Regions from separate parts of the Allobosea sp. P1_B10 genome, predicted to be linked through region 3. Evidence: predicted binding sites of a transcription regulator. Region 3 holds the regulator's gene; each other region holds the start of a gene.

What was found. Region 3 encodes PhoB, which activates phosphate uptake and scavenging genes when phosphate is short. Its sites were predicted from a motif close to TGTCATNNANCTGTCAT; they were not measured.
Region 1: a site for PhoB is predicted at 2,932-2,948, ahead of ugpB (sn-glycerol-3-phosphate ABC transporter substrate-binding protein UgpB). Genes of this name have one in related genera too.
Region 2: a site for PhoB is predicted at 5,082-5,098, ahead of phnN (phosphonate metabolism protein/1,5-bisphosphokinase (PRPP-forming) PhnN). Genes of this name have one in related genera too.

Annotation. Positions count from the first base shown of each region.
Region 1 is NZ_JBFTZP010000003.1:452,459-459,981, reverse strand. Features, by position in the region: gene AC1D2L_RS09535 (methylated-DNA--[protein]-cysteine S-methyltransferase) at 1-598, shown strand, start outside; gene AC1D2L_RS09530 (proline racemase family protein) at 618-1,637, opposite strand; gene AC1D2L_RS09525 (fumarylacetoacetate hydrolase family protein) at 1,657-2,832, opposite strand; gene ugpB (sn-glycerol-3-phosphate ABC transporter substrate-binding protein UgpB) at 3,035-4,357, shown strand; gene ugpA (sn-glycerol-3-phosphate ABC transporter permease UgpA) at 4,524-5,405, shown strand; gene AC1D2L_RS09510 (creatininase family protein) at 5,452-6,210, shown strand; gene ugpE (sn-glycerol-3-phosphate ABC transporter permease UgpE) at 6,210-7,058, shown strand; gene AC1D2L_RS09500 (sn-glycerol-3-phosphate import ATP-binding protein UgpC) at 7,066-7,523, shown strand, end outside.
Region 2 is NZ_JBFTZP010000008.1:131,165-138,687, reverse strand. Features, by position in the region: gene AC1D2L_RS17250 (S8 family serine peptidase) at 1-98, shown strand, start outside; gene AC1D2L_RS17245 (MFS transporter) at 174-1,400, opposite strand; gene AC1D2L_RS17240 (glycosyltransferase family 4 protein) at 1,592-2,746, shown strand; gene AC1D2L_RS17235 (class I SAM-dependent methyltransferase) at 2,743-3,405, shown strand; gene AC1D2L_RS17230 (methyl-accepting chemotaxis protein) at 3,418-4,929, opposite strand; gene phnN (phosphonate metabolism protein/1,5-bisphosphokinase (PRPP-forming) PhnN) at 5,243-5,830, shown strand; gene AC1D2L_RS17220 (DUF1045 domain-containing protein) at 5,946-6,644, opposite strand; gene AC1D2L_RS17215 (alpha-D-ribose 1-methylphosphonate 5-triphosphate diphosphatase) at 6,641-7,523, opposite strand, start outside.
Region 3 is NZ_JBFTZP010000003.1:38,551-46,073, reverse strand. Features, by position in the region: gene AC1D2L_RS07730 (dipeptide ABC transporter ATP-binding protein) at 1-397, shown strand, start outside; gene AC1D2L_RS07725 (polysaccharide deacetylase family protein) at 520-1,419, shown strand; gene AC1D2L_RS07720 (OmpA family protein) at 2,192-3,655, shown strand; gene AC1D2L_RS07715 (hypothetical protein) at 3,807-4,094, shown strand; gene AC1D2L_RS07710 (hypothetical protein) at 4,161-4,361, shown strand; TPP riboswitch at 4,448-4,551, shown strand; gene thiM (hydroxyethylthiazole kinase) at 4,631-5,416, shown strand; gene thiE (thiamine phosphate synthase) at 5,413-6,045, shown strand; gene phoB (phosphate regulon transcriptional regulator PhoB) at 6,238-6,936, opposite strand; gene phoU (phosphate signaling complex protein PhoU) at 7,076-7,523, opposite strand, start outside.

The DNA of each region.
Region 1 (7,523 bases), 410 kb from region 3:
CCTCTTCGTCACCCATGAGGCGATGTCGCCCGGCGAATGGAAGGCCGGAGGCGGCGGGCTGAAGCTGTCCTACGGCTTCCACGCCTCGCCCTTCGGCGAAGCCCTGATCGTGACGACGGAACGCGGCTTGGCCGGGCTCGGCTGGGTCTCGACCTTGGTCGATGGCGGCAAGGTCGTGGGCGGGAGGGCGGAGGCGCTCGCCGACATGATGCGGCGCTGGCCCCATGCCGATTACCGCTTCGACCCCGCTTCGACGCGCCCCTATGCGGCGCGCATCTTCGACCCAGCCGCGTGGTCGGCGGAGACGCCTTTGCGCGTCGTGCTGATCGGCACGGATTTCGAGGTCCGGGTCTGGGAGACGCTGCTGCGGATTCCCGTGGGCTGCGCGACCACCTATGGCGACGTCGCCAGCCATATCGGCAAGCCCAGCGCGGCACGCGCTGTAGGCATGGCGGTCGGCAAGAACCCGATCTCCTTCGTGGTGCCCTGCCACCGCGTCATCGGCAAATCAGGCGCGCTGACCGGCTATCACTGGGGACTGACGCGCAAGCGCGCCATTCTGGGATGGGAAGCCGGCCAGACGGCGGACCACGGCTGAAGGATCAGCCTACCGCCCGTCAGCCGCGAGCAATCTCGGCAAATCGCGTCGGCAGCGAGAAACCGAGGCCGAGCGGATCATCGGCCTCGAGCGTAAAGGTGCCCTCGCCGGCAAAATGGCTGGTGCCACCCACGGCGACTGTCACTGCGTCATCGGCGGGAAACGCAGCGGGAGCGATGACGCGCCCCGAAAAGGTACCGCCGGTGATGCTGCGAAACAGCCGGGTCTGGGCGGCTTCGAGCAGGCCCTTGGCGTGGTCGAGCACCATCCGTGCGGTGACGCCCGAACCGGTCGGAGACCGATCGATCTGCCGCTCGGCGAAGACACAGAGATTGAAACTCGTCTCCTGCGGCCCGGCCTCGTCGGTGACGATCGTACCGTAGAGAAAGCCCAGATCAGGCTCAGTCGGATGGCTGATCGCGTGTCCCGCACGCACCGCATCGGTGAGTGCGCCGGCAGCCGCAACGATCTCCGACACCGGGGTCGCGAACAGATCTAGCCCCAAGGCCGAGGCCGGCAGGATGCAGTAGAAGGCGCCGCCATAGGCGATGTCTGTGACGACCCTGCCCAGGCCGGGGACAGCGACCACGAGATCGCGGGCATTGACGAAAGCCGGCACGCTTTCGAAGACGACCTGCCCGACCTTGCCGCCCTCGACCGCGCAGGCCAGGCGCACGAGCCCGCACGGCGCCTCGATTGCAAACCGCGTCACCGGCTCGACGGCGGGCACCAGCCCATGCTCGACGGCATAGCGGCCAAGCGCGATGGTCGCGTGGCCGCACATCGTCGAATAGCCCTCGTTATGCGTAAACAGCACGCCGAAGGCGGCCTCGGGATGCGACGCCGCCACGGGGATGACGCCGTACATGCCGGCGTGCCCGCGCGGCTCCAGCATCATGGCGCGACGCAGATGATCGTGGTTGTCGCGGGCATCCCGGCGCTTCTCCAGGATCGTCGCGCCGGCGAGTTCGGGATAGCCCGCAGTGACGATGCGCACAGGCTCGCCGCAGGTGTGATAATCGAGATAGCTCAGGCGCATCGCGTCGCTCCGCGCAGCGTCAGAGCAGGCCGCGCCTGGCGAGGCTGCGCATGAGATGCGAGGCGCCGAAGGTCCAGGGTTCGCATTCGTCGGTGCGGCGCATGCGGTTGACCAGCGCGCCGAGCTCGGGCGCAGCGATCGTGACGATGTCGCCGTATTTGTGGGTGAAGCCGCCGCCGACGGTGTCGCGATCCTTGATCGGCGCGAACATGGTGCCGAGATAGAGCGCCGCCCCGTCCGGATACTGGTGATGCGGGCCGATCATCTGCGCCGCGAGATCGGCGGGGTCGCGGCTGATCTTTGCGATCGAGGAGGAGCCTTCGAGCTTGAAGCCATCCTCACCCTCGACCGTCAGCGTGACCGTGGTGTTGCGGACATGGTCGAGCGTGAAGCCGGCATCGAACAGGCGGATAAAGGGGCCGACCGCAGCAGCGGCGTTGTTGTCCTTGGCCTTGCCGAGCAGCAGGGCGGAGCGACCCTCGACATCGCGCAGATTGACGTCGTTGCCCAGGCTCGCGCCGACGATGCGGCCGTCGGAAGCAACGATCAGGACAATCTCGGGCTCGGGGTTGTTCCAGGTCGAGGACGGGTGCAGGCCGGCGTCGAAGCCGGTGCCGACCGAGGACATCGGCGGCGCCTTGGTGAAGATCTCGGCGTCCGGCCCGATGCCGACCTCGAGATACTGGCTCCAGGCGCCCTGCTTGATCAGGACGTCCTTGAGGTGCATCGCCTCGGGCGAGCCGGGCTTGAGCTTGGAAAGATCGTCGCCGATGAGTTTGCCGATCTCCTCACGGATCGCAACAGCAGCTGCAGGATTTCCGCGCGCCTTCTCCTCGATGACCCGCTCCAGCATGGAGACCGCGAAGGTGACACCGGCCGCCTTCACCGCCTGGAGATCGAGCGGCGAAAGCAGCCAGGGCTTTGTCGCATCGCGGCCGTCGATGGGCGTGTTGGCCAGGATGGCGGCCAGCGAGCCTACCGCCTGTCCGCCGGCCGCCTTCAGCGCGGCGGCGGGATCGGCGGCTTCGCAGAGATCGCGGCTCGTCGCGAAAGTCGCCGTGATGTCGACGAGCTGCCCGTCACGCAGCGCGACCACAGCGGGGCCCGCGACATCCGGCAGACAGACGCGGCCGACGAGCGCAGCGCTCCCGGCATCCGATGGCAGGGTGTTCTGGGGCGTCAGGGCGAATGTCATCGTCGGGATCCATCGGACAGCAGCAACTGGGCTGCGGAGAACAGCCGCTTCCGGCCGATTGCGCAAGTACCCATAGGAGAGGATGTCGATCCCGGGATGTGTCATCCTTTTGTCGTTGAAGCGTCACCTGTGCTTCATGCTAGCTTGCGCACCAACGACAACAGCCACCCCCTTTGTCTTCCAGGGTGGAAGGGAGAAGCAGATGACCGTGAAATCGACGATCCGGCTGTCCGTAGCCGCCTTAGCGCTTGCTGCAGCCGCCCCCGCCATAGCGCAGACCGAGATCCAGTGGTGGCATGCGCTGACAGGCGCCAACAACGATGTCGTGGTGAAGCTGGCCGAGGATTTCAACGCCTCGCAGAAAGAGTACAAGGTCGTTCCGGCCTATAAGGGCTCCTATCCCGACACGCTGAACGCCGGCATCGCCGCCTTCCGCGCCGGCACCGCCCCGCACATCCTCCAGGTCTTCGAAGTCGGCACCGGCACGATGATGTCGGCCAAGGGCGCCGTGAAGCCCGTCTTCGAACTGATGAAGGAAGCCGGCGAAACCTTCGACCCCAAGGCCTATCTGCCGGCGATCACCGGCTACTATTCCACGGCCAAGGGCGACATGCTCTCGATGCCCTTCAACTCGTCCTCGATGGTGATGTGGTACAACAAGGACGCCTTCAAGAAGGCGGGCCTGAACCCCGACGCACCGCCCAAGACCTGGCCGGAGGTGTTCGAAGCCGGCAAGAAGCTCAAGGCCGCGGGCTGGGACAAATGCGGCTTCACCAATGCCTGGGCGACCTGGGCGAACATCGAGCAGTTCGGCGCCTGGCACAACATCCCGATTGCCACCAAGGCCAACGGGCTCGACGGCTTTGACGCCGTGCTGAACTTCAACAGCCCGCTCTTCGTCAAGCACCTGACCAATCTGGTCGAGCTGCAGAAGGACAAGACCTACGACTATTCCGGCCGGACCAATAATGGCGAGGGCCGCTTCACCTCGGGCGAATGCCCGATCATGCTGACCTCCTCGGGCTTCTTCGGCAACGTCAAGGCGAACGCCAAGTTCGACTGGGCCAATGCGACGATGCCGTATTATCCCGAGGCCGCGGGCGCGCCGCAGAACTCGATCATCGGCGGCGCCTCGCTGTGGGTGATGGGCGGCAAGAAGGCCGAGGAATACAAGGGCGTGGCCAAGTTCTTCACCTTCCTGTCCAACGTCGACCGCCAGGTGAAGCTGCACACGGAATCCGGCTACCTGCCGATCACCAAGGCCGCTTACGAGAAGGTCAAGGCGTCGGGCTTCTACAAGGACAAGCCCTATCTCGAGACCCCGATCCTCGAGCTCAACAACAAGGAGCCGACGGAGAATTCGCGCGGCCTGCGCTTCGGCAGCCTGGTCCAGATCCGCGACATCTGGTCTGAGGAAATCGAGGCCGCGCTGAACGGCCAGAAGCCTCCTAAGGCTGCGCTGGACGCCGCCGTCGAGCGTGGCAACCAGATGCTGCGCCAGTTCGAGCGGACCGCCTCGCGCTGAGCGTTTTCATCACCTTCGCGTCATCCTGGGCGACCGCAGGTCGTCCCGGGATCCATCGTAGAGCATCGTCTCTGCCATATGATGGATCCCGGCCTGCAGCCAGGATGACGATGAGGATATCCCGGCCGTCGAATTCTTCCCGGCGGCATGCCGAGACAGCGACACCATGCAGAAGAACGCCTATTTCAGCGGTCTGACGATCCCCCTGCTCCTGCTGCTGCCGCAGCTGGCGATCACGGTCGTGTTCTTCTACTGGCCGGCGATCCAGGCCGTCTGGCAGAGCTTCCTGCTTCAGGATGCGTTCGGCACTTCGACCGAATTCGTCTGGTTCGAGAATTACGCCGCCCTGTTCGCCGACCCCGGCTACTACAAGGCGCTGAAGAACACCGCGATCTTTTCCAGCGTGGTCTGCGTGCTGTCGCTGTCAATCGCTCTGCTTTTCGCGGTCATGGCGGATCGTCAGCTCCGCGGCGCCGAGGTCTACAAGACGTTGCTGATCTGGCCCTATGCGGTGGCGCCCGCCGTGGCCGGCGTGCTCTGGATCTTCATGTTCGACCCGTCGCTGGGGATGCTGGCGCGCGGTCTTGGCCGGCTCGGCATCGCCTGGAACCCTCGCCTCAACGGCAATGACGCCATGACGCTGGTGATCCTCGCCGCGACGTGGAAGCAGATCAGCTACAATTTCCTGTTCTTCCTCGCCGGGCTGCAATCGATCCCCAAGAGCGTGATCGAGGCCGCCGTGATCGACGGCGCCAAGCCGATGCGCCGGTTCTGGACGATCATCTTCCCGCTGCTCTCGCCGACCACCTTCTTCCTGCTGGTCGTCAACATCGTCTACGTCTTCTTCGATACCTTCGGCATCATCGACACCATCACCGGCGGCGGGCCTTCCGGCGCGACGGAAACGCTGGTCTACAAGGTCTTCTCGGATGGCAAGGGCGGCTCCAATCTCGGCGGATCGGCGGCCCAGTCGGTCGTTCTGCTGGTGATGGTCATCGCGCTGACGGCGGTGCAGTTCCGCTTTATCGAGCGCAAGGTGAGCTACTGATGCGGCCCTCCTTCGCGACCACTGCCCAGCACCAAGGTTTCAGACGATGACGTCCGTACTCTGGCTCGAACTCACTGCCGAAGAGCTGCGCGCGAAGGCCGCGGCCGACACGATCGTCGTGCTGCCCGTCGGCTCGGTCGAGCAGCACGGCCCGCATCTGCCTGTCGGCGTCGACACCATCCTGACCGGCGCCGTCTGCAAGGCTGCGGCCGAGCGCGTCGGTGACGGGTCGGTGGTGGTGGCGCCGACGCTGTGGTGCGGCATGGCCGAGCATCACATGCCGTTCGGAGGAACCTTCACCTTCGACATCCCGACCTACCGCGCCGTGCTGCTGTCTTTCCTCAAGAGCATCGAGCGTCACGGCTTCCGCCGCGTGCTCATCGTCAACGGCCATGGCGGCAACACCAATGCCCTGCAGGCCTTTCTGCCCGACTTCTCGCGCGAGACCGATCTCGCCATCATGGCCTGCACCTATTTCGACATGGCTGCTGACGCCATCACCTCGAGTCTCGATGACCAGACCCGCATGATGCATGCCTGCGAGGTCGAGACATCGCTGATGATGGCGGTGGCTCCGGATCTCGTTCGCACTGCGCGACTGCCCGATGCCCATGACCACCTGGCTCCCGAGGCCCGCAAGAAGGGCCGCTCATCTGTCGCGCGGCACAGGTCCTATCGCGAGAAGACTCAGTCGGGCGTCTCAGGCGATGCCCGCCGCGCCAGCCCCGGCAAGGGGGAGGCGATCGTCGAGGCCTGCGCCGAGACGCTGGCGAACTGGCTGCGCAAGAGGGAGGTCTGGAGCTGATGGTCGAGGACCGCCGCCTGGGCGATGCGATCGCCTACATCATCCTGACGATCGGCGTGCTGATCGTCGCCTTCCCGGTCTGGCTGACCTTCGTCGCCTCGACCTGGGACGCCGCGACGATCATCAACGGTGAGCTGCCACTCTGGCCGGGCCCGTATTTCCTCGAGAACTACAACCGGGTGCTGTTCATCGGCACGTCGGGCACCACGCGCGAGCCGGTGCTGGGCATGATGCTGAACTCATTCATCATGGCGATGGCGATCGCGCTGGGAAAGATCTTCATCTCGGTGCTCTCGGCCTACGCGGTGGTCTACTACCGCTTTCCGTTCCGGATGACCGCGTTCTGGATCATCTTCGTGACGCTGATGCTGCCGGTCGAGGTGCGCATCTTCCCGACCTTCAAGGTCGTTTCCGACCTGAACATGCTCGACACCTATCAGGGCCTGGCCGTGCCGCTGATCGCCTCGGCGACCGGCACGCTGCTGTTCCGGCAGTTCTTCATGACGATCCCCGACGAGTTGCTCGAGGCCTCGCGCATCGATGCCGCCGGGCCGTTCCGCTTCTTCAAGGACACGGTGATCCCGCTCTCGATCACCACGATCGCAGCGCTGTTCGTGATCCAGTTCATCTATGGCTGGAACCAGTATCTCTGGCCGCTGCTGGTGACGACGAAGGACTCGATGCAGACCATCGTCATCGCCATCAAGAAGATGATCGTCACCTCCGACGCCCTCACCGAATGGCAGCTCGCCATGGCCACCGCCATGCTGGCGATGCTGCCGCCGGTCGCGGTTGTCATCCTGATGCAGAGGCTCTTCGTGAAGGGCCTGGTCGAAACCGAGAAGTAGCGCGCATATGGCTCAGGTTACGCTCAAGGACGTCAAGAAGGTCTATTTCGGCGGCGTCGAGGCGGTCAAAGGCGTGTCCTTCGACATTCCCGATGGCGGCTTCTGCGTGCTCGTCGGCCCGTCGGGCTGCGGCAAGTCCACGCTTCTGCGCATGGTGGCGGGTCTGGAGACAATCTCGGCCGGCGAGGTCTCGATCGGCGAGCGCGTCGTCAACCAGATCGGGCCGGCCGAGCGCGACATCGCCATGGTGTTCCAGAATTACGCGCTCTATCCGCATATGAGCGTCTACGACAACATGGCCTATGGGCTGCGCAACCTCGGCACGCCCAAGGACGAGATCGACAAGCGCGTGAAGGAAGCCGCGCGCATCCTCGCCATCGAGGCGCTGCTCGACCGGCGCCCGAAACAACTCTCGGGTGGACAGCGCCAGCGCGTCGCCATGGGCCGCGCCATCGTCCGCAAGCC
Region 2 (7,523 bases), on a different contig from region 3:
TCGGCGCAAAGGGGCGCGATCCCGTATTCGGCGCCGGGCGTGTCGATGCGCGCGCTGCGCTGACCCGGGCGCTGCCGGTGACTGCGGCGAGGCCCTGAGGCTCGCTTGTCCTGCGCTGGGCGATGACGGTCATCCCGGACGTCTAAGATCGCCCGGGCCGAGCGCTCGCGAGGCTAGTGCGCCGGCGTTGTCCTGAGGTTCGGCAGGAACCAGGCCAGCAGGCCGATGGCAGGCAGGAACGAGCAGATCTGGTAGACGCCGTTGATGCCGACACGGTCGGCGAACTCGCCGAGAATCGCTGCCGCGACACCTCCCAACCCGAATGAGAGCCCATAGAAGAAGCCGCCGACGAGCCCGATCCGGCCGGGAAGCAGTTCCATCGCGTAGATCAGGATCGCGGCGAAGGCGCTCGACATGATCAGGTTGATGACGATCGTCAGCGCGCCGGTCCAGAACAGGTCGGCATAGGGCAGCACCAGCGTGAAGGGCAGCGCGCCAAGGATCGAGAACCAGATGATCTTGTTGCGGCCGATCCGGTCTCCGATGATGCCGCCCGCGAGCGCGCCCACCGCCGACGAGGCCAGGAACAGGAACAGCATCACCTGCGAGGTCTGGACGGACACGCCGAACTTCCCGATCAGGTAGAAGGTGTAGAACGAGGTGAAGCTGGAGGTGTAGGCGTTCTTCGAAAACAGAAGGATGACGAGGACCGCGATCGCGAGGATCACGCGGGCTCGCGGGAAATGCGCCCCATGCGTATCGGGGCCATCGGAGGTCGAGGTGACCTTGGCCTTGGCCTTGGCCTGCTCGCGCTTGAGCGCGGCGTAGCGCCCGGCTGTCCAGGTCATCAGCACCATCGCGACGAGCGCTGCCACCGAGAACCACGCCAGGCTGCCCTGTCCACGCGGCACGATGATGAAGGCCGCCAGCAGCGGGCCGATGGCGCCGCCTGTCTGGCCGCCGACCTGGAAGATCGCCTGGGCCAGGCCATGCTGGCCGCCCGAGGCATTGCGGGCCATGCGGGTCGCTTCGGGGTGGAAGATCGAGGAGCCGATGCCGACGCAGGCCGCCGCCAGCAGCAGCAGCGGATAGGAGTTGGCGAAGGCCAGGCCCACGAGGCCCGCCAGGGTAAAGCCCATGCCGACGACCATGGAATAGGGCATCGGATGCTTGTCGGTGTAGAGCCCGACGAGCGGCTGGAGCAGAGAGGCCGAGAGCTGGAAGGTCAGCGTGATCAGGCCGATCTGGCCGAAATCGAGCGTATAGGCCTGCTTGATGATCGGGTAGATCGCCGGGATCAGCGACTGGATCATGTCGTTCAGGAGATGCGTGACGCTGAGGACGATCAGCACGGGCAAGGCAGCACGCTGGGCGGTGCCGACTGTGGCAGTCACGGTCATGGCGATACTGACTTCGGTTGTGAGGCGACGAACCTTCGGCCTGAGTAACGCAGAATCGCGGAAGAACGGACCGTTTTGTGGCCCTGCGCGCGCAGCGACGATGCGCTCCCGACGCAGGACGGGCGCGTGATGATACGAGACACGACGCCTGGCGCTTGACCTTCCGCGCCGCATCGGCCTGATGTCGCGCCATGCGCCGACCAAAGCTTCTCTTCGTCGCGACCGAGGACTGGTTCTTCGCCTCGCATTTCCTGCCAATGGTACGAGCGGCGCGCGAACTCGACTTCGACGTCGCCGTGATTGCCCGCGAGCGCCAGCATCGCCGCGCCATCGAGGCAGCCGGTGCGCGGCTGATCGCGCTGGAAGCCGAGCGCCGCAGCCTCGACCCGCGCGCGCTTTACCGGCAGGTCGTCGCGCTGAAGCGGCTGATCGCGGCCGAACGGCCCGACATCCTGCATTGCATCGCGCTGAAGCCGATCGCGCTCGCCGGGCTTGCCGGCAAGCTCGCCGGCGTCGACCGGCGCGTTTATGCGCTGACGGGGCTCGGCTTCTTCGGCGCGAAGCAGGGACTGGTCGCGAGTGCCGCCCGCATGGCCGCGACGCTGTGGCTGCGCGAGGCCGTCGACGGGCCCAAGGTGCGCTTCCTGTTCGAGAACCCCGACGATCCCGTCACGCTGGGGCTTGATCCTGCGGATGCCGCGAAGGTCGCCATCGTTGGCGGCGCCGGTGTCGATCCGCTGATCCTGATGCCCGAGCCGATGCCGCATGCCCCGCCGCTCAGGGTCGCGCTGGTGGCGCGGATGCTGTGGTCCAAGGGCGTCGATCTCGCAGTCGAGGCGGTCCGGCTCGCGCGGTCAGAAGGCGCACGGGTCGAGCTCACGATCCATGGCGCACCCGATCCCTCGAACCCCAAGGCGATTCCCGAGGCGACGCTGAAGGAGTGGACGGCGCGGCCCGGTATCACCTGGGGCGGGCCGACGCGGGATATCGAGGGCGTCTGGCGCAATCACCATCTCTGCATCCTGCCTTCGCGGGGCGGCGAGGGCCTGCCGCGGACGATCCTGGAGGCCGCCGCCTGCGGCCGCGCGATCCTGACCACAGATGTGCCGGGCTGCCGCAGCTTCGTCCGCGACGGGCAGGACGGCCGCGTCGTGCCGGCCAATGACGCCGCCGCGCTCGCCAAGGCCCTGATGCTGTTTGCGGCAGCGCCGGCGCTGGCCGAGCGCATGGGCGCCAGCGCCCGCGCCCGGCTGCTCGACGGCTTCACCGAGCGCGACGTGATGGACGGCGTTAAAGCGCTGTATCGCGGCCTGCTGGCCGAGCCGACTGCGGATCTCACGGCATGACCGAGGCTCCGATCGCGCTCGACCGGCGCGGCTTCATCCTGGCGCAGACGCGGCTGCTGCCGGTGCCGCATGCGCCCGAGATCGCCCTCCATGTCGCCGAAGAGGCAACCGAACTCTGGCAGAAGACCGAGGACGAGCTGGCGACGATCGGCCTGCCGCCGCCGTTCTGGGCGTTTGCCTGGGCGGGCGGGCAGGCGCTGGCGCGCTATCTGCTCGATGCGCCGGAAGTCGTTGCAGGCAAGCGCGTGCTCGATTTCGCCAGCGGCTCGGGCCTGGTCGCGATCGCAGCTGCCAAGGCCGGCGCCAAGGCGGTCGAGGGCTGCGACATCGACGCGTTCGCGGGCGAGGCGATCACTCTCAATGCACAGGCCAACGGCGTCTCGGTCACGGCCCGGCTCGACGACCTTGTCGGCCGCGACGAAGGCTGGGACGTGATCTGCGCCGGCGATGTCTGCTACGAGCGCGCCATGGCCGAGCGCGTGATCGCGTGGCTCTCGGTGCTGGTGGCGCGCGGGGCCACCGTGCTGATCGGCGATCCCGGCCGCAGCTACCTGCCGCGCGAGCGGCTGGAGGTGCTGGCGACCTATGCGGTGCCGGTGACGCGCTCGCTGGAAGACGCCGAGATCAAGCAGAGCTCGGTCTGGCGCCTGCGTCCGTAGCGGGCGGCCGGTTCAGGCGGCGGCGCGCTTTTGCGACGGTGCCGGGGAGGCGCTGGCTTCGGTGCGGAAGGCGGAGACCAGCCGGTTCAGCTGTTCGGTCTGCTCCAGCAAGGTGCGCGCGGCCGTGGCGCTGTCCTCGGCGAGCGTCGCGTTGTGCTGGGTGATCTCGTCCATGTGGCTGACCGTCTGGCTCATCTCGTCGATGCCGTTGGCCTGCTCGCCGGCTGCGGTCGCGATCTCGCTGACGGTGGAGGAGACGCGGACCGAGGCGTCGACAATCTGCTGAAGGGTGTCGCCGGCCAGCCGCACCAGCTTGACGCCATCGGTGACCTCCGCGTCGGAGGCGGCGATCAGCCCGGTGATGTCCTTTGCAGCCTGGGCCGAGCGCTGGGCGAGCGCCCGCACTTCGGAAGCGACCACCGCGAAGCTGCGTCCGGCGTCGCCGGCGCGGGCTGCTTCCACGGCCGCGTTCAGGGCGAGGAGATTGGTCTGGAAGGCGATGCCGTCGATCACGCCGGTGATCTCGGAGATGCGCTTCGAGCCCTCCTCGATGCGGGTCATGGCGTCGACGGCGTCACTGACGATGGTGCCGCCGGTGCGCGCGACCGAGGTCGCATCATCGGCCAGCGCGACGGAGTCGCGCGAGGCCTGGGACGACATCTTGACCGATGCGGCGAGCTGCTCGGTCGTCGCTGCGCTCTGCTCGAGGGCGGCCGCCTGCTGCTCGGTGCGCGAGGACAGGTCGGAGGCGCCGGAGTTGATCGTCACCGAGGAAGCGGCAATCGCAGTCGATGTCGACTTGATGGTGGCGACCATCTCCTGGAGCCGGCCCATGGCATCGTTGAAATGGTCGCGGATCTGCACGTACTCGGCCGGGATGTCGGCTGCCATGCGGAAGGTCAGGTCGCCCTTGGCAAGGGCCGCCATGCCTTCGTTGACGCAGGCCACGGCCTTCTCGCGCTCTGCGGCCTTGGCCTGCTCGATGGCGCGAGCCTGCGCCTCGGCGTTGAGGCGGGCTGTCTCGGAGGCTTCGAGATAGACGGTGATCGCGTAGTCCATGTCGAGCAACGCCGCCTTGACGATGGCGCCGATCTCGGCTGCGCGGTCCTCGGCACCGGGCAGGGCGCCACCGAAGCGGCGCTTTGGCCAGCGCGCCTCCAGCACCTTGCCGACCAGCTGCTCCAGCAGCAGCGCGTAGCCACCGATATACCAACGCGGTTCCAGTCCGATGCGCGCATGGACCTTGCCGACGGCCGTGACCGCCTCGACGTAGTCGGCGTCGAAGCGCCCGCCTGCGATGCGGTCCCAATGCCCGACCTGGCGCTGCTTGGCGCTGTCGACATGCTGGTCGCTGCTGAAGAAGCGCCGCGTCTGGGGTTCGCTCTTGAGGCGCTCGTAGAAGATGTCGAGAGCCGAAGGCAGGGCCTCGGTCAGGACATCCTGGACATCCCGGATGCGCGCCTGCTCCTCGGGGCCAAGCCCGATGAAGGCGAGACGTTCAGCGAGATGATCGGATGACGACATGATTGGCCCCCCAGGCCGCGTGCCGGTATTAAACACGGCTTCGTGATGGGCGATCGTGAGTTAACATCCGATCACCAAACAGGCGGCATGGGCTCGGGGCGCACGCGTGCACGCCATGCATCCCGGACATTCGTCATCATTCGCCGCCCGGTTTGTCGCATGGATGACACGCAGACCGGCGAGAACTGCAATTCCGCCGGCTCGTGCGGGCCCAAGGCGGTGCAGGGGCCGTTTCCTGTGTATTCTGCGCGTCTCGCCTGCCGCCGCTGCGCGACAGTGCCGATCATCGCCCTGGACCCGAGTATCCTGCCTGATGCCTTCCCCCATTCTCGCCCAACGCGCCCAGGGGGCGCTTGTCCTGGTCGTCGGCCCTTCGGGAGCCGGCAAGGACACGCTGATGGATGCCGCCCGGGCCGCACTTGCGGGGCAGGCCGGCGTCAGTTTCGCCCGCCGCCTGATCACACGTCCCGCGATGGCGGGGGCCGAGGATCATGACAGTTGCAGCGAGGGCGAGTTCGCGGCCTCCGAAGCGCGTGCCGAGATGGCGTTGAGCTGGCGCGCTCACGGACTTTGCTACGGCATCCCCGCTCGCGAGCTTGCGGGAATTGCGCAGGGCGAGGTCGTGATCGCGAACATCTCGCGCGGCAGCATCGCGCAGGCCGAGCGGTTGGCGCAGCGGGTCGTGGTGGTCAACATCACTGCGCCCGACGCGGTCCTGGCGCGGCGGCTGGCGGCGCGCGGACGCGAGAGCGAGGCCGACATAGCGGCCAGGCTGGCGCGGGAGGCACCGCTGCGGACGCAGAGCGCCGAGCTGGTCGCGATCCAGAACGATCGGACGGTCGCGGAAGCGGCCGAGGAATTCGTGGCGCTGCTGCGGGGGCTGGCGGAACGGAGATCCTGAAGAAAGCCCGTCATTGCGAGCGTAGCGAAGCAATCCAGGTGCGGCCGAGCGCTACGACTCCTGGATTGCTTCGTCGGCTTCGCCTCCTCGCAATGACGTGGAGGCGCGCCGGCGATCAGCTCAGCGCGAGCGAATCCAGCAGGCGGAAGCGGCTCGTCCGCGTGTCCTGCTTGAACAGCGCGATACGATCGATCGTGAACGGGCGCGGGCGGGGCACGGCTTGCTCATAGGCCTGCGCCAAAGCCTCCTTCACCGGCGCGACCAGCTCGGGTGGGAGCGAGCCGGTCAGGGTCATGTGGAAGCGGAAGGCGTCGCCGACATAAGGGTAGCCATAGGCCTCGAGATAGGCCCGGTGCGCCGGGGTCAGCGGGCTCGTGAGGCGGCGCGCCATGTCCGCCTCGCTCAGCGGCGCGCGAAACGGCTCGAACGCCTGCACGACGCCGAAGGCGAAGCGCTGCAGCAGGGCGCTCTCCGCCGACGGGATCAGCGCCACGAAGCGGCCGAGCGCCGCGACGCCGAGGCCTTCGATCGCGACCCGTTCGAGTCCGGAGGCGTAGTTGTGGGCGAAGGCGCGCAGCTGCGCTTCGCTGCGGCCGACGCCGAGTTCGAAGGGCGCCTTCAGCGTGCCGTGGAAGCCGTAGCGGCGGGGCTCCTCGGTCAGGGCGGCCCAGCCGGCCTGGTCGCAGCCCGGCGGGACCAAAGCGGGCAATTCGTCGCCGGTGATCGCATCATAGCCGAGCACGGCGCTGCCGAAGCGCCAGAGCGGGCTTTCGACGGCGGGAGCGTAGTAGAGGGCGTAGCGCGGAGCGGTCAAAATGCGCGCTCGCCCTTCGACCAGACGGCGGCGAGCACCGGCGTCTCGCCCAGCGCCTTGAAGCGCACGATGTCGGAGCGAAGGCCGGGCTTGAGGTGGCCCCGATCCTTGAGTCCGAGGATGTCGGCGACTTTCCAGGTCACCATGCCCATCGCGGCGGGCAGGGCGATGCCATGGCTCGAATGCAGCTTCAGCACCGCCTGGAGTAGGCTTGCGGGCACGTAGTCGGAGGACAACCCGTCGAGCAGGCCCTTCTCGGCCAGTTCCGAGACCGAGACGCCGCCGGAATGCGAGCCGCCGCGCACGACATTGGGCGCGCCCGCGACGGTAGCCAGTCCACGCTGCTTGGCGAAGGCGGCGGCCTCGATCGTGGTGGGGAACTCGGAAATCACGGCGCCCGACGCGATGCCGGCCTCGACATGGTCGAGGGTGGTGTCGTCATGGGTCGCGATCGGGATGCCGCGCTTGCCGAACATCTCGACCACGGCCGCCCAGTTGCTACCGACATTGGCCGCGCCTTCGGACTGGCGAACGGCAACGTCATCCGCGAACTCGGCTTCGGTCTTGCCGTTGCCCAGCGCGTAGGTCTTGAGGTGTTCGAGATTGCGCCATTGCCTCTGGCCCGGCGTGTGGTCCATCAGCGAAACCAGCTGGACGAGTTCGTCGTCCTGGTAAGGCTCGATGTCCTCCCGCAAGCCGGGGCTGGTCAGTTCGCAGCGCATGTGGATGCGGTGGTCGATGCGGAAGACGTTTTCGCGGCGGCCATCGGCGAGCGCCTTCATCACGTCGGCAAAGATGGTGCGGCGATAGTCCTTGGCCGAAAACGGCGTGCCGGCGCAGATCGCGTCATAGACGGTGGTGACCCCGGCGGCCGCCATC
Region 3 (7,523 bases):
CGTCCGGCAATGGCTCGCAGCGGTCGGGCTCGATCCCGCCTTCGCCACCCGCTACCCGCACCAGTTCTCGGGCGGACAGCGCCAGCGCGTCGCAATCGCCCGTGCGCTCGCCATGCAGCCCGATGTCGTGATCTGCGACGAGCCGGTCGCCTCGCTCGACGTGTCGATCCAGGCGCAGATCATCAATCTCCTGATACGCTTGCGCTCGGAGCTCGACCTGACGCTTATCTTCATCTCGCACGACCTCTCGGTGGTCCGTCACCTCTGCGACCGGGTCGCGATCATGTATCGCGGCAAGATCGTCGAGAGCGGGCCGGCTGGCGAGGTCTACGACCATCCCCAGCACGACTACACCAGGCGGCTGCTAGCAGCCGTGCCCGTGCTGCCAACGGGGTGACACCGACCCGTAGCGTCATTGCGAGCGGAGCAAGCAATCCAAGGGGACTCAAGCGCTCTGCCGCCTCCGGATTGCTTCGCTACGCTCGCAATGACGAAAAGCAGTAGCAAAGGAGCCTTCCGATGACAGACGCCGTTCTTGAACCCTGGCAGTGGCCGGAGGAGACGTGGCGCGGCAAGGTCGATCGCGTTCGCGCCGGCCAGAACCTCAAGCCGGCCCAGTGGCCCAACGGCGCGCGCTGCGCGGTCGCCCTGTCGTTCGACGTCGACCACGAGACCAATGAACTGCGCGACGGCGGCAAGTCGGTCGGCCGCCTGTCCTGGGGCCAGTACGGCAACCGCGTCGGCATGCCGCGCATCCTGGAGCTGATGAAGAAGGAGGACATCAAGGCGACCTTCTTCGTGCCGGCCGTAACCGCCCTGCTCTATCCCGACGAACAGCGCCGCGTCGTCGCGGAAGGCCACGAGATCGGCCTGCATGGCTGGATCCACGAGGTCAACACCGCCGTGCCGCCAGTCCAGGAGCGCGAACTTCACCTGCGCTCGGCCGACACGCTGGAAAAGATCACCGGCGTCCGTCCGGTGGGCATGCGCACGCCGTCCTGGGACTTTTCCGAAGTCACGCTCGCGATCGAGCGCGAGCTCGGGTTGCTCTACGACAGCTCGCTCTTCGCCGACGACGATCCCTATGAGCTGATCGAGAAGGGCGAGCGCACCGGCATCGTGGAGCTGCCCGTCGAGTGGATCCGCGACGACGCGGTCTACTTCAACATGAACCGCTTCCAGGCGCTGCGGCCCTATACGGCGCCGGAGACCGTGTTCGACATCTTCAAGCGCGAATTCGACGGCGCCTACGAGGATGGCGGGCTGTTCCTGCTGACGATGCACCCGCACATCATCACCTATCGCTCGCGCCTCTGGATCCTCGAGAAGCTGATCGAACACGCCAAGGCCAAGGGCGATGTCTGGTTCGCCAGTCATGCCGAGATCGCGGCCTATGTGAAGCAACAGGCCGGCCTCTAAAGGCCTGCCCGATCGGGCGCGGCAGCGATCCTTCGGGAACCGCGCCCGATTTCAGCCGTTTTCGGTTCACGACGGGTTCAGCGCCACCGGCGCTCGATGGCTCGACCTGAAACCGGAAACGGATCTCATGACACGCACCAAGAACTGGCTCCTGATCGGCACCATGCTGCCTGCCATCACGTTGGCGCAGGGCGGATTTGCCGCTCCGCCAGCACCGGTGGCCGTCCAGATTGCCCAGGCCCCACCTGCCCCCGACGATCAGCCGGGACAGCCCAGGCGCGAACGTCCTCAAGGCGCGCCCCGCGCTCCGGGAGGCCCTGCCGGCCCCGGCGCAGGCCCTGGCGCAGGCCCCGGCGCTCCTGCCGGTCCGCGCGCAGCGCCGGGCCAGCCCGTTGGCCAGCCGCCCGCGATACAGCGCCCCGTTGCTCCCGCGGTTCCCAATGCAGCGCCTCCCGCCGCACCGCGCCCGCCGGCTGCCGCCCCGCCCGCCCCGGCACCCGCCCAGGTCGCGCCAAGGCCGACGCCCGCACCGCCCGCAGGGGCCGAACCTGGCCTGCGGCCAGGCCTGCCACGCACGCCTGGCGCGGAACCGCGCCGTGCGTCGCCGCCCGCGGCTGCCCCAGCCCCGGCCCCAGCCGCGCCGGTTGCTCCCGTAACGCCGGCCGTTCCGGCCGTGCCGCGCGCTGCCCCTCCCGCGCCCCAGGCCGCTCCCGGCCAGCCGCCCGCAACACGCCCGGCCCCGGTTCAACGCCAGCCCGGCGCAGAACCGGCCATGCCGCGTCCCGTGCCGCCGATCTCCGCGCCGGCAGGCCAGCCTCCGGCGGCCCGGCCCACTCCGGCTCCCGGCCAGCCCTCTGCGCTGCCGCCAGCCCCGCCCGCACCGCGTCAACCCGGCGCAGCACCGGCGATGCCGCGTCCGGTGCCGCCGATCACGGCTCCCGGCAGCGATGCCACCGGCGCGCGGCCGCAGCCGCTCCCCGGCCAGCCGCCCGCTCCCCCGCCTCCTCCCGGAGCGGCAGGGGTCGATGGCGCCACCGGCCGGCCTGTCCCGGTGCCCGGGCAGCCCTCGGCGCTGCCGCCACCACCAGCCCCGCAGGCCCAGCCCGGAGTGCAGCCCGGCATGCCGCGCCCCGTTCCGCCCGTCGCGGCGCCTGGCCAGATGGCTCCTGGGCAAATGGCGCCTGGGCAGGCGGCGCCCGGGCAGATGGCTCCAGGCCAGCCCCCGCTCCCCGGCCAGGTTCCCCCGCCCGACCGGCAGGGTCGCCGCGGCGGCATCGGGCTTGGCGGCGCGGCCGCGATCGGTCTTGGCGCCGCCGCGATTGGCGGCATCATGGCGACGCAGGGCGCGGAGCGCTTCGAGGATGTGCGCGGCCGCCGCGAGGAACGGCGAGAGGGTGACGTCACCATCATCCGCGAGCCCGGCCGCACGATCATCCGCGACGACGACCGCACGATCATTCGGCGCGACGAGACGCAACGGTTCCGCGATCTCGGCATCGACCAGCGCGTCGAGCGCGGCAATGGCGAGACGCGCTCGGTGTTCGAGCGTCCCGACGGCACCCGCATCGTCACGATAACCGACGAGGATGGCCGCCTGATCCGGCGGACCCGCCAGATGCGCGGCGGCGAGGAGTTCGTCATCATCGACAACACGCGTCGCGACCGGCCCGAGCGCTTCTCGGACGAGGTCGTGGTGTTGCCGCCCCCGCCGCTGCCGATGCCGCGCGAGCGCTATATCGTCGACGCTGAGCGCGCCGATGAGCGCCTGCTCTACGAGACCATCACAGCGCCGCCGATCGCGGCGATCCCGCGGCGCTATACGCTCGACGAGGTCCGATACTCACCTGACCTGCGTGCGCGCATGCGCAGCGTCGATATCGACACCATCACCTTCGAGAGTGGGTCCTGGGTCGTCGGCAACGGCCAGGCACAGCGGCTGTCGCTGATCGCGGCATCGATCCGGCAGGCGCTGCAGGCCGCGCCCAACGAGGTCTTCCTGATCGAGGGCCACACGGATGCGGTCGGCAGCGACATCGACAACCTGTCGCTGTCGGACCGTCGCGCGCAGGCCGTGGCCGAGATCATGACGCGTGACTTCGGCGTGCCGCCCGAGAACCTGACGACACAGGGCTATGGCGAGCAATACCTCAAGCTGGCGACGCAGGACGCCGCCCGCGAAAACCGCCGCGTCACACTGCGGCGTATCACGCCACTGCTCACCGGCCAGAGCCGCTGAGAACCTTGGGGAGCGGCCGCTTTGGCCGCTCCCTTCGGCTTTGCCCTCTCAGGGAACCGCAGCGGTATATCCCGGTTGATATCCTAGCGCCCCGGTACCGCGCCGGAGCCCTGTGAAAGGAGCCGAGGTCATGCGCATGCATAAGAGGTTCTTGATCGGTTCACTCCTGCTTGGCCTCAGTGCCGGCGGCGCTGTCGCGCTGGAGCAAACCCGCATTGCCCAGGCCGACCCGGGAACCAGCCTGCAACGGCAACGCGCCCCGGGCATTCCGCTTGCTCCCAGTCCCGGCACGGTCGCAGAACGCGAACGCGCCTTGGGCGATACGGCCCAGCCTTCGCCGCCGGCGCGGCCACGCAATGTGCGACAGGCCAGCAACCCGTCGCAGATCGAGCGTGACCCGCCGATGCCACGCGGCGTGCCCTCGATCATCGCGCCCTAACCGAGCGTTTCGATTTACGATTGCGAAAGATGTCCCTCCTAGCCTGCCGGGCAGGAGAGCCTGACCATGAGCGATTCATCCCTCGCCATCGCGCAAAGCGCCATGGCGACGCGTGCAGCTGCGACACAGCAAGCCCTGCAGACCGAAATGCTGCGCCAGCAGGCCGCCAGCGACCAGGCGGTGCTCGAATTGCTCGAGCAGAGCGTGGCCCAGCAGAAGGCAACGCTCCCGGCTGGCCAGGGCGGCGCCGTCGACATCTCGGCGTGAGCCTGCGGCATGCCCGGCTTGCGGGCCGGCGATCGATCCTGCAGCATCCGCCGGTTGCACCCGCGCGACTTCGCGCCTAGTTTCTCCGTCGTTCCGAGGGGTGCTCGCAAGAGCTGAGATGGTCGCAGGGCCAAACCCGTCGAACCTGATCCGGGTCATACCGGCGGAGGGACTGGAACGCGGCTTACCTTTGGCGTGGCCGCTTAACAGCGACTAACCCGCTCAACCAACCCGGATCTCCTGAACCTTGGACCAAGGAGGAGATCCAGATGAACGTCCCCACCACCACAGACCGGCCAGGCCAGATGACGGCACAGCATATCGATGCCGCCGGCGCTGCCGCCATTCTCGCCCGCGTCGCGTCGCAGCGCCCGCGCGTGCAATGCCTGACCAATACGGTCGCCCAGAACATCACCGCCAACATGCTGCTCGCCTTCGGCGCGATCCCATCCATGGCGATCCATGTCGACGAGGTCGCGGCGATGGCGCGCGGCGCCGGCGCGATCCTGATCAATATCGGCACGATCAATGCCGAGAGCGAACTCGCTATTCCCAAGCTGCTAGAGGCGGCGCGCGATCACGGCAAGCCGCTGGTGTTCGATCCCGTCTTCGTCGAGCTGTCGCCGCTGCGCCAGCATGTTTCGCGCGAGGTCCTGAAGCTTCGTGATGTCGTGGTCCGTGGCAACGCCACCGAAATGGCGGCGCTCGGCTCGGCGCTCGACGATGCCCGCGAGCGCAACCTGACCTGCGTCACCACCGGCAGGGTCGACCTGATCGAGGGCGCGTCGGGCCAGTATCGCGTCGCGCATGGCCACCCGCTGATGACCAAAGTGACCGGGGTCGGCTGCGCGGCCGGCGCCCTGATCGCAGCCTGCTGCGCCGTCGAGAGCGATTTTGCCCGCGCGGCGGCGGCGGCGCTGATCGCTTATGGTATCGCCGGCGAGATCGCAGCCCAGCGCTCCAGGGGCCCCGGCAGTTTTGGCGTCGAGCTGATCGACGCGCTGGCCGCCATCGATGAAGCGACGCTGCGTGCGGGCATGGGAGAACAACAGTGAGCGTCGATATCCTGCTTTACGGCATCGTCGATCCGCAGATCGGGAGGGGTCGGTCGCTGGCAGAACTCTCCGCCGCTGCGGCTCGTGGCGGGGCCACGCTGATCCAGTACCGCGCCAAGGACGCCTCGACCCGCGAGATGGTCCGCGAGGCGCGAGCCATCAAGGCGGCGCTGGCTGGCACAGGCGTGCCGCTATTGATCAATGACCGCATCGACGTCGCGCTGGCCTCAGGCGCGGACGGCGTCCATGTCGGAGCCGACGACATGGAGCTTGCCGATGCGCGCCGCCTGCTCGGCGAAAGCGCGATCATCGGTGCCACGCTGAAAAACGCCAGCGAGTTGCCCTATCGCGGCTCGGCGCGGATCGACTATGCCTGCATCGGCGGAATCTTCGCGACGGTCCACAAGGACAATGCCGACGCACCGCTCGGGCTCGATGGCTATGCCGCGCTGCGCGAACAGGCCCGCACGGTGCTGGGCGCGCTGCCAATCGGCGCGATCGCGGGCATCACGGCGCAGAATGCGGCGAGTGTGATGGCAGCGGGAGCAGACGGCATCGCCGTGATCGGCGCGGTGTTCGGCGGCGATGATGTCGAGGGCGATACGCGCCGGCTGCGCGCGGCTCTCTGAGCGACGCACCACCGTCATTGCGAGGAGCGCAGCGACGAAGCAATCCAGCAGGGCGTAGCGCTCTACAAAGACTGGATTGCTTCGCTGCGCTCGCAATGACGACTCAGCCGATCAGACAGAGTTTTGACCGTCGTCACGGGTTCCGGGCTCGCCCCTGTGGGGCACCCCGGAATGACGACGGAGGCTGTGCCCTCAGCTGCGCGCAAACGTCTCGTCGAAGGCGTAGCCTGAGCCCCGCACCGTGCGCAGCGGGTCCTTGGCGTCGCCCGGCGTGATCGCCTTGCGCAGGCGCCCGACATGCACGTCGACCGTGCGCTCGTCGATATAGACGTCGCGGCCCCAGACGGCGTCGAGCAGCTGGGCGCGCGAATAGACGCGGCCGGGAGCCTGCATCAGGAATTCAAGCAGCCGGAACTCAGTCGGGCCCAGATGCAGCTCTGTACCGGCGCGGCGGACGCGGCGGGTGGTGCGGTCGAGTTCGAGATCGCCCGCCGTCAGCAGCCCTGCGACATGGCCGGGCTTGGCCCGGCGCAGCAGCGCCTGGATGCGCGCGATCAGTTCCGGCAGAGAGAACGGCTTGACGACATAGTCGTCGGCGCCGGTCGCCAGGCCGCGCACGCGCTCGGTCTCCTCGCCGCGTGCGGTCAGCATGATGATCGGTACGCGCTCTGTGTCGCGGCGGGTCCGCAGGCGCCGGCAAAGTTCGATTCCAGACAGCCCCGGCAGCATCCAGTCGAGCAGGACGAGGTCGGGCGTGTGGTCGCGAAGGTGCAGTTCGGCGTCGTCGCCGCGCGCGACGCTGTCGACCTCAAAGCCTTCGGCCTCCAGGTTGTAGCGCAGCAGGAGCGTCAACGGCTCCTCGTCCTCGACGATCAGGATGCGTGCGGGCATGGCGCGTTTCCGTTTGAAGACTTGACGTCATGGTCGGGCTTGACCCGACCATCTCTGGACCAATGCAATTCTGTCATGAGATTCTCGGGTCTGCGCTTCGCTTCGCCCGAGAATGACGCGTCCGCATTGGCCGTACGTATCACCGCCCCGTGACGGCCTCGACGCTGATGTCTGTGGTGTCGATCTTCGGGCGATTGAGATCGAGCGACTCGCCGGTAACCAGATAGTGGATGGTCTCGGCGATGTTGGTGGTGTGGTCGCCGATACGCTCGACGTTCTTGGCGCAGAACAGGAGATGCGTGCAGAAGGTGATGTTGCGCGGATCTTCCATCATATAGGTCAGCAGCTCGCGGAAGAGCGAGGTGTAGAGCGCATCGATCTCGCCATCACGGTGCCAGACCTCCAGCGCCTTCTGCTCATTGCCGGCGGCATAGGCGTCGAGAACGTCCTTGAGCTGGGCCTGCACCAGGCGGCTCATATGCTCGAGGCCGACCACGGCGCGATGCGGCGGCTGGAACTGGCCGGAGATAGCGACCGCGCGCTTAGCGATGTTCTTGGCGAGATCGCCGACGCGCTCGATGTCCGAG